DNA from 2 places in the Mesorhizobium sp. M0833 genome. Region 1 is predicted to be linked to the other one. Evidence: riboswitches for the same ligand, from Rfam matches in the RefSeq annotation. Region 1 holds a riboswitch; the other holds the start of a gene.
The links. A riboswitch is a leader RNA that binds a small molecule or an ion and turns the genes downstream of it on or off. The one in region 1 is predicted to bind cobalamin.
Positions count from the first base shown of each region.

Region 2: another riboswitch for cobalamin. It lies ahead of NKH98_RS06325 (CbtB domain-containing protein); the one in region 1 lies ahead of metE (5-methyltetrahydropteroyltriglutamate--homocysteine S-methyltransferase).

Region 1 is NZ_JAMYOQ010000025.1:39,600-44,204, forward strand. Features, by position in the region: gene metE (5-methyltetrahydropteroyltriglutamate--homocysteine S-methyltransferase) at 1-1,572, opposite strand, end outside; cobalamin riboswitch at 1,667-1,867, opposite strand; gene NKH98_RS24250 (hypothetical protein) at 2,423-2,677, shown strand; gene NKH98_RS24255 (helix-turn-helix transcriptional regulator) at 2,995-3,828, opposite strand; partial or broken gene NKH98_RS24260 (MFS transporter) at 4,039-4,605, opposite strand, start outside.
Region 2 is NZ_JAMYOQ010000004.1:77,587-82,191, reverse strand. Features, by position in the region: gene NKH98_RS06335 (MFS transporter) at 1-976, shown strand, start outside; gene NKH98_RS06330 (hypothetical protein) at 955-1,113, opposite strand; cobalamin riboswitch at 1,165-1,362, shown strand; gene NKH98_RS06325 (CbtB domain-containing protein) at 1,399-1,578, shown strand; gene NKH98_RS06320 (CbtA family protein) at 1,594-2,367, shown strand; gene cobU (bifunctional adenosylcobinamide kinase/adenosylcobinamide-phosphate guanylyltransferase) at 2,360-2,881, shown strand; gene cobO (cob(I)yrinic acid a,c-diamide adenosyltransferase) at 2,883-3,515, shown strand; gene cbiB (adenosylcobinamide-phosphate synthase CbiB) at 3,813-4,605, opposite strand, start outside.

The DNA.
Region 1 (4,605 bases):
CTGCTCGCCGAAATGCTGTACCATGTCGTTTCGTTCGAACTCACCGTGCACCAGCACGTCCAGCCCGATCTCTTCCTGCCAGCGAATTGCAGCCTCGATCTCCTTCTTCAGGAAGGTCTCGTAGTCGACATAGCTCAGCTGGCCCTTCGCATGAGCGGCCCGCGCCCTGCGTACCTGCGGCGTCTGCGGGAAGGATCCGATGGTCGTCGTCGGGAACGGCGGCAGCCCGAGCGTGCCGGCCTGGACTCTGGAGCGCTCGGCAAAAGCGCTCTCTCGTCGCTTCATGCTGTCGTCAATGCTGGCGATCCGCCCCTCAACAAGCGGGTCATGGATCTTCGTGGATGTCACGCGGGTGGCGGCAGCCTCGGCAGACGCTTTCAACGCGCCTGCCACCGCATCCCTGCCTTGGGACAGGGCCCGGGCCAGCAACACCAACTCGTCGGTCTTCTGGGCCGCGAAGGCGAGCCACGACCTGATGTCCGCGTCGAGTTCCGTCTCCATGCGCAGGTCAATCGGCACATGCAGCATCGAGCAAGAAGGCGCGATCTCGACGCGGTCCAAGGGCCAGCCGGCGACGATCGGTTTGATGCGGTCGAGAATGGCGGGCAGGTTCGCACGCCAGACGTTGCGGCCATCGATCAAGCCAAGCGAGAGCACCAGATCCTTCGGTGCGAGCCGACCCACCGTTTCCAGCTGCTGGGGAGCGCGCACGAGATCAATATGCAGCCCGGCCAGGGGCAGAGAAACCGCGGTTTCGAGATTGTCTCCCAGCGGCCCGAAATAGGTAGCCAGCATGATCTTCAGCTCGGGCGCGGCTTTCGACAGCTGGCCATAGGCGAATTCGAACGCAGCTCGTTCGTTCGGGTTCAGATCGAGGACAAGCGCTGGCTCATCGATCTGCACCCAGTCGGCTCCCGACAGCTTCAGCCTCTGCAGGAGTTGCTCGTAGACGGGCAGCAGCCGCGGCAGGAGCGCGATGGGATCGAATCCCTCGGCAGGCGATTTCGCCAGCTTGAGGAAGGTGACCGGTCCAAGGATGACTGGGCGTGTGTGAATGCCGAGGGCTTTAGCCTCGAGGAAGTAATCAACCGGCTTCGTCGACGAAAGAGCGAACGTTTGATCATCGTTTAGTTCCGGCACAATGTAGTGATAGTTGGTGTCAAACCACTTGGTCATTTCCATCGCGCTTACACTAGGCCCACGAGCCGCCTGCTGGTGACCAGCGTGTCGACAATCCTCCGTCTGACCCTGGTTGCCCCGCGCCATTGCGAAGTAGATGTCAAGTGGAACCTCGCCGCTATTCCAGCCGTAACGGGATGGGACGGCGCCGACCATGGCTGCGGTGTCGAGCACATGGTCGTAGAGCGAGAAGTCGTTCGACGGGATTTTCGACACGCCGCGATCGTGCTGCTCCTCCCAGCTAGCGGCACGGAGCGCCTTCGCGGTCGTGAGAAGGTCGGCAGCGGACGATTTTCCGGACCAGTAGCTTTCAAGCGCGAATTTCAGTTCTCGCCGACGACCGAAGCGGGGCACGCCGAGCGTTGCTACAGGAATTTGCTGAGAGACAGTCATGCCAGACCCCGATGGTTGGGGCGTCGGTGACAAGGAAGGCGCTAGCAGGCCGGCACGAACGCTAGGCTGCAGCGGCCACCGAGACACCCCGCCGTGGACGTAATTCGCCGTGGCAGGTCTCCTGGCTCGCGGGGTCATAGCCTCTACCCGTCTTCCCAAGGCTATTCGCCTCAGTGACATGAGTGGGGTTGGCTCGCCGCTAACAGTTGCGGGGGCAGCGCCGGCATCGCACCGGCTTCCCTCTTAGCTCCGCTGCGGCAGCGCCGTACGGAGAACCACGACGCGGGAGACAATTACAGCAGTTCGCTTCTTTGTCAACGCCGCATAAAGAAATGTTTATGTCGTTATGTTAAATTTCCGTTGGCATATTCCAAAGGTCGCCTCGAAAGCGAAAACTGTGGAAACCTTGAGCGGCCGGTAAATCAAAGCAATGACGCACGGCGGCCTTGTCCAGGAGGATAGGAGTTCGCCGGCTGCCGGCAGCAAACATACCGCCAAGCGCCGTGGTGCTGCTTAGCGCATCATGCGAACCACCTCGGCGTCGAACTTCGGCTCCGAGGTTCCGACCGCTTCGTTGGTGATCTGCTCGCGACCATATTCGGCTCAATGGCGAGGCTGTTGCCCATGTGGAAGCTGTTGGCCGTGATGCCCTCGGTGATCTGACACAACGATTTCGGGGGGAGCACACCGAGGCCAGGCGCAGCGGCGTGTTGCGAAGTGATCGAGGCCAATGTCTCGAACTGCTTGTTCGCAGCCCACCGGCTCAAGGTAACCCGGCTCAAACCACCGGGCCGGCTCAAGTCCTGTCCAAATGAGGCCTGAGCGGCAAATCGTCGTGCACGCGCACGGTTTGGCGTTCGATCTTGTGATGCGTCTTGGGCGGACAATCGCCACGGTGCAGCGCGCAGAAGCGGTCCCCAATTGGGAAGCCGAGGGCGGTGAGGGCAAGCCAGCGCCACAGGCGGAAGGGGACTTGGACCTGTTTGCCCTGCTGGACCACAAGTTCGCGACACAGGGCCTCAAGGAGAAGACCAAGAGTGATTATGCGCGGGACCTCGCCAAATTCATCAAAAGCAGCGGGCAGTCAAAGTTCGGCGCCGATTGACATGGAGATAGCCATCGCGGCGGACCGCCCAGGCGGACCGCAAGCCGGAATACAACCGGGTGCAGGCGGCCAAGCTCGTCCACAAGATGGCGTCGGGCACACACCGGCGATGGGAGAGCGGACCGTGGAGTGCAGGAACTTCACGCCTATCCACGCTCCCGTGGACGTGTCCTGCAGCACATCGGCAGCGATATTGAGGAGGCAGTTGAGCTTCTGGTCGAGCACTCTTACCTGCCACTACCTACGCTTAACGTCATCTCGTACTGAAAACGCACCACGCAAGGTCGAGATGTAACATGCGCCCTTCGTGGATGGTTCTAAGCTTCCTCGGGCGCGGTTAATCTGTGATAACGGTCGCTTGGAACCTCCATCACCGCGACGCGATCAAGGTTGGCGTATCGCGCTCGGTAGTAACCTTCTTCCTCCACTTCGGCGAAACTACACTGGGGAACGTCAAAGGTCGCAGCTTCCAATCCGAAGAAAGTCGTAGCGGTTTCTTCATCCAAGAAGTTCCACTCATCTTCTCCGTCGTCATACGTGACGCGAACATAGGAGGCCATGCGCACGGCTTCCTGATCACCCATCTCTGCGATGATGGCATCGCATTCTTTCTTCAGCTTTCCTGAAACCTCACCCTTATCCCAGTCATCCAAAGCCCGATAGATTTCTGGATGATAATACTCTGGCATCTCCTCTACATCGTCACCGATAAGCTCAATGGTGCGGACATATTGCGGATTTATCAAGAGTATTTTGTTGTCAAGGCTCCAACAATACAGCCATGGCCTGCTTGTGTTATTTCTGCGAAGATTATGAAGTTCCTTCAACTGACGTAAAATCGATTCACGCGCCTTTTCATCGATAGGATATTGGCGACTGCCAACAGTCGTCTTGATTCTGAGCGTGCCGTATCGCGTTTCGGCATCGGCAATTGCAAACGGGCTCGTGCGCCGCTCCTCGACATCAATCTTCCAGCCCAGCAGCTCCTCGACCGTGCATTTCAACGTGAGACAAAGGTCCTTGATCTGCTCGACGTTCAACTGCGTTTTGCCTGTTTCCCAACGGGCCACAGTCTGTTGCGTCGTTGCCATCTGCTCTGCCAAATCTTTTTGAGTCATGCCCAGTCGAACCCTAAGCTCTTTCATGTTCATAACTCACCTCGCGTGTTCAACACACGCATTGTGGATGAATTAATCTAATCGTCAAGCGTGTTCAAAAATCGCAGCATGTGTTTTTAGGGCGTCTTCGAGGCTCCGGCAGCCGTTCGTGACCACTTGCGCAAGACACAGGGCTGGTACACAGCACGAATGGGCGATCAAAAATTACTGCTGAAATTCAGATAAAATTGTGGGCGAGTCTGGATCTCTCTGATCGACACGATAGTCGACCATCACCATGATCGGACCGCTTCGTGGCCGCAGGTCAAGTTGCAGCGTCGGTTCGCTGAACTTGTTGGTCGGATCCAGATTGAGCGTTTCAAAATCAGGCTGACGCAGAAGGATGCCCATCAGTCCCCCAATGACAAGAACCAGCTGGCGGACGAGCAAGGCTCCCGAAACACCTTGGACATCCGCCAGTTCGCCCCAAAGCCAGCTTCCCGCCGCCATGCCGCCGTATGTGGCCGTCTGATAGAGAGAGGGCGCGTCCAACCACCCACCGCGGCGCCGAAAGCTGCACTGTGACCTTAAACAGCGAGAATGATTGAATTCAGGCCGCACCGGCTGGCATGAGGTTGAGACAGCTCAGCCCAACGTGCTCGCTCCATGCCCGAAAGAAGCAGCTGATCGCCAATACAAAGAACGCACCGCGAATGACCCATTCGTTGGAGAGAACTTCTCGGACCCGCCCGATGAGGAGCGCGCCGCAAATCGCTCCCAGGCCGAAGAAGCCGAGCATCACGCCGTAGGTGACTGCGGTCCCTTTGATCT
Region 2 (4,605 bases), on a different contig from region 1:
GATCGCCCGCTTTGCCCGGCGCTGGGTCTATACCGCCGGCGCCTGCCTGCTGGCCGCCGGCTCGCTGTTCTTCGTCACCCATACGCTGGCCGGCCAGGTGGTGGGCATGCTCTGCCGCGTCGTCGGCGCCGGCGCGCTGGCGATCACGCTCAACCTCTACATCATGGACCATATCCGCAAGACCGATTTCATGCAGGCCGAGTCGCTGCGCATGGCGTGGTCGATGCTTGCCTGGACCGCCGGGCCGACCCTCGGAATTTACCTCTACACGCGTTTCGGCATCTATGCCGCGCATGGCGCGGTGGCCGTCTTCGCCATGGCTTTGCTGGCGCTGTTCTGGACTTACCGGCTTGGCGATAACCCGTCGATCCGCCCCGGCAAGACGCGGCCGGTCAATCCGCTGGCCAATATCGGCCGCTTCGTCGCGCAGCCAAGGCTGAGGCTGGCCTGGCTGATCGCCTTCGGCCGCTCCTGCTTCTGGACGACGTTCTTCGTCTATGGGCCGCTGTTCATGGTGATCACCGGCGAGGGCAAGCTCGCCGGCGGCCTCTTGGTTTCGGCCGGCAATGCGCTTTTGTTCATGGCCATCTTCTGGGGCAGGGCAGGAAAGCGTTTCGGCGGCCGGCGCACCATGACGGCCGCCTATTTCGCGATGTCGGCAACGCTGCTGGCGGCCGGCGCCGTCGGCGAGGCCGCACCGCTCATCACCGGCGCCTTGCTGCTTTGCGGTGCCTTCTTCACCATCGCGCTGGATGCGCTGGGCTCGACCGCCTTCATGCGCTCGGTGCGCTCGTATGAGCGGGCACAGATGGCGGCGGTCTACCGCACCTATCTCGACTTTTCCGAGCTGACGCCGCCGCTGGTCTATTCCGTGGTGCTGGCGTTCTTCGGCCTGGGCGCGGTTTTCGCGACACTCGGCCTGCTGGCGGCGATCTGCGGCTTCGTCACCTGGCGCTATCTGCCCAAATCGCTTTGATGTTCGAGCGCCGCATGGCGCTCGCGCACCCAATTGTGGAAGCGGTGCAGTGCCGCATCGAACGCAGGCCGTTCTGTTTGACCGCGCAGATCGCGAAGTCTGCGGCGCCAGTTCTCCGGTTTGGCGAGGCGGCGCATTCGCCACACGATCCTGCGGAATTTGGTTTGCCGGGCGCGGCGATTCTGCCTATAGTCGCTGATGTCGTCGGTTCCGTTTGGAACCAAGAGGGAATGCGGTGCGGGCGAAATTGTTTGCCCAATGCCGTGGCTGCCCCCGCAACTGTGTGCGGTAGTCCTCTCCATATGCCACTGAAGGTTCGCCTTCGGGAAGGTGGGGAAGGGCGCTGATCCGCGAGCCAGGAGACCTGCCGGCGACAGGAAACTGACTTCTATGCCCTCGGGTGGAGGGCGAAAGGACAAGACATGAATACCGCTTCCGTCTCGCTCGGCACTTCCGTCTCCTCGCAGTCGCGTTTCATGCAGCTGGCGCTTGCTGCATTCCTCGGCATTTTCGTCATGGGCTTTGTCGGCTTCTCGCATATCGATGCGGTCCACAATGCCGCGCACGACTATCGCCACTCGATGGGCTTTCCCTGCCACTGACAAGGGGCTGACATCATGACACTGTTTCGCAACGTCGTGTTCATCGCGGCGATCGCAGGGCTTGTGGCCGGCGTCGTTCTCGCCTGCATGCAGGCCTACGCCACCGTGCCGCTCATCCTGAAAGCGGAAGTCTACGAACAGGCCGGCGGCGGCCATGACCATGCCGCGGCACCTGCCGAAAAAGCCGCGGGCACGATGGCTATGAGCAGCGCCGCGCCGGCACCGGCCGAAGCAATGGCTCCGGCTGAAGACGAAGGCTGGGCGCCGGCCGACGGCTTCGAGCGCTTTGGCTTCAGCGTCGTTGCCAATATCGTCACCGGCATTGGCTTCGCACTGGTCCTGGTCGCGGTTTCGGAGTTCGCCGGCGGCATCGGCAATTGGCGCCAGGGCCTGTTCTGGGGGCTGGCCGGCTTTGCCGTGTTCACGCTGGCGCCCGGCCTCGGCCTGCCGCCGGAACTGCCGGCGATGCCGGCGGCCGACCTTGTCCAACGCCAGATCTGGTGGTGGGCAACAGTGGTGGCGACAGCGGCCGGTCTCGGCCTTATCGCCTTCCGCAGATCGCTGCCGCTGGCGATCCTTGCCGTGGCGTTGATCGTTGCGCCGCATATTGTCGGCGCGCCGCAGCCCGACAGTTTCGAGACGGCGATCCCGGAAGGCCTGCATCATCAGTTCGTGGTGGCGGTGACGCTGACCAATCTGGTGTTCTGGCTGGTGCTCGGTATGGTCGTCGGGCTGGTGCGCGGACGCTTCACCGGCGCGGCAACCAGCCTGCGCGACAGCTTTGCCTGACCGCGCTGCCGGGGCGCTGACCCTGGTCATCGGCGGTGCGCGCTCCGGCAAGAGCGCGCATGCCGAGAGGCTGGTGAGCGCCTGTCCGGCGCCGTGGAGCTATATCGCCACAGCGCAAGCCTATGACGAGGAGATGCGTCAGCGCATCGCGCTGCACCGCTCGCGGCGAGGCGATGGCTGGACGACCATCGAGGCGCCGCTCGACCTTGCCGGCGCGATCGAGGCACTGCCCGACGGCCAGCCGGTGCTGATCGACTGCCTGACGCTGTGGCTGACCAACCACATGCTGGCCGACCATGATGTCGAGGCCGAATGCCGAAGGCTGGCCGATGTGCTGTCGCGGCCGCGCGGCCCGTGGTTCGTGGTGTCCAACGAAGTCGGCCAGGGCATCGTGCCGGACAATGCGCTGGCAAGACGGTTTCGCGATGCCGCCGGCCGGCTGAACCAGGACGTCGCGGCGGTCGCCGGCACCGTGCTTTTGATGGTGGCGGGGCTGCCGCTCAAGGTGAAATGACATGGCTGATACTATCGATCCCAAGACCATTGAACAGGGGGACGAGGAACGCCACCGCGCCAAGATGGCCAAGCGCAAGGCGGTGCAGGACGCCGAGGTTGCAGCCAAGACGGTCGAGAAGGGGCTGTTGATCGTCAACACCGGGCCGGGCAAGGGCAAGACCACGGCCGCCTTCGGTCTGGCGCTCAGAATGCTCGGCTACGGCAAGCGCGTCGGCGTCGTCCAGTTCATCAAGGGCAAATGGCACACCGGCGAGAAGGACGCCTTTGCCGCCTTCGGCGACCGTGTCCTCTGGCACGCCATGGGCGAGGGCTTTACGTGGGAGACGCAGGACCTGAAACGCGACATCGCGGCGGCCGAGGCCGCCTGGGCGAAGGCGCTCGAGCTGATGGCCGAGCCGTCGATCAGCCTGGTGGTGCTCGACGAGTTGAACATCGCGCTGCGTTACGACTATCTCGACCTCGAAAAGGTGGTCGCGGCGCTGAAGTCACGCCGCGAAGGCCTGCATATCGTCGTCACCGGCCGCAACGCCAAGCCGGCACTGGTCGAGGCGGCCGACCTGGTCACCGAGATGGCCGTGACCAAGCACCACTTCTCCGCCGGCGTGAAGGCGCAGCAGGGGATTGAGTTCTGAGGGGTGTTGCTGGTTTGTCAAGGTCAGCGCTGCCCCTCATCGCCTGCCGGCGACTTCTCCCCGTGAAGGACGGGGAGAAGGAGCTAGCCGCAACGCTGGCGATCTCCCTCTCCCTGTCTTTTCACGGGGAGGTAAGGCTGAGGGGCAGCGCCGACCTGAACCGAGTATTTGAGGCGTTGCCCTATTTTGTTCTTGCTTTGTGCCGGCAGCTATTCTACTAATTCCGCTATGGTGCTAATTGGCCCCACGACCCGCCGCTTGGCGGGTTTTTTGTTTGCGCTCGATCTCGAGCGCAGGTCACGCCAAGATAACAACCACTGCGACCACCCCGAACAGCGCAATCAGCAGCAAGTCGGCGACCTGGTAGAGTTTCAGCGCCCGTCGGACGTCGGTGCTCTCGACATCGTCGCGGCGGCCGCCCTCGCCCATCAACGCGTCTTCGACCATCACGCCGTCGTAGGAACGGGGGCCGGCGAGCGCCAGGCCGAGCGCGCCGGCCATCGCTGCCTCCGGCCAGCCGGCATTGGGCGAGCGGTGTTTTTTCGCATCGCGCCGCACGGCGTGCCAGGCGGCTTTGGCGTCGGCGCCCTTGACCAGGAAAGCCGCAAGCACGATCAGCAGCGCCGTCAGTCGCGACGCCGGCAGGTTGATCCAGTCGTCGAAGCGCGCAGCCGCCCAGCCGAAGGCTTCGTGGCGCGGAGTGCGGTGGCCGATCATCGAATCGGCGGTGTTTGCGGCCTTGTAGGCGACGCCGCCGGCGAGCCCGCCGATACCGATCCAGAAGGCCGGCGCGACGACGCCGTCGGAGAAATTCTCGGCAAGACTTTCGATCGCTGCGCGGCAGACAGCGGCCCTGTCGAGCTTTTCCGGATCGCGGCCGACGATCCTGGAGACGGCGATGCGGCCCATGTCCAGTCCGCCGCTGTCGAGTGCGTCGGCCACCGCTTCGACGTGCTCGGCCAGGCTCTTCTGCGACAGCAGCGACGTCGCCAGGATTGCGGTGATCAACAAGCCGAGGGGAATGCTCCAAAGCATGGCTTCGATCCAGAAGGCGAGGGCGGCCGGCACCAGCACGATCACCAGCAGCGCG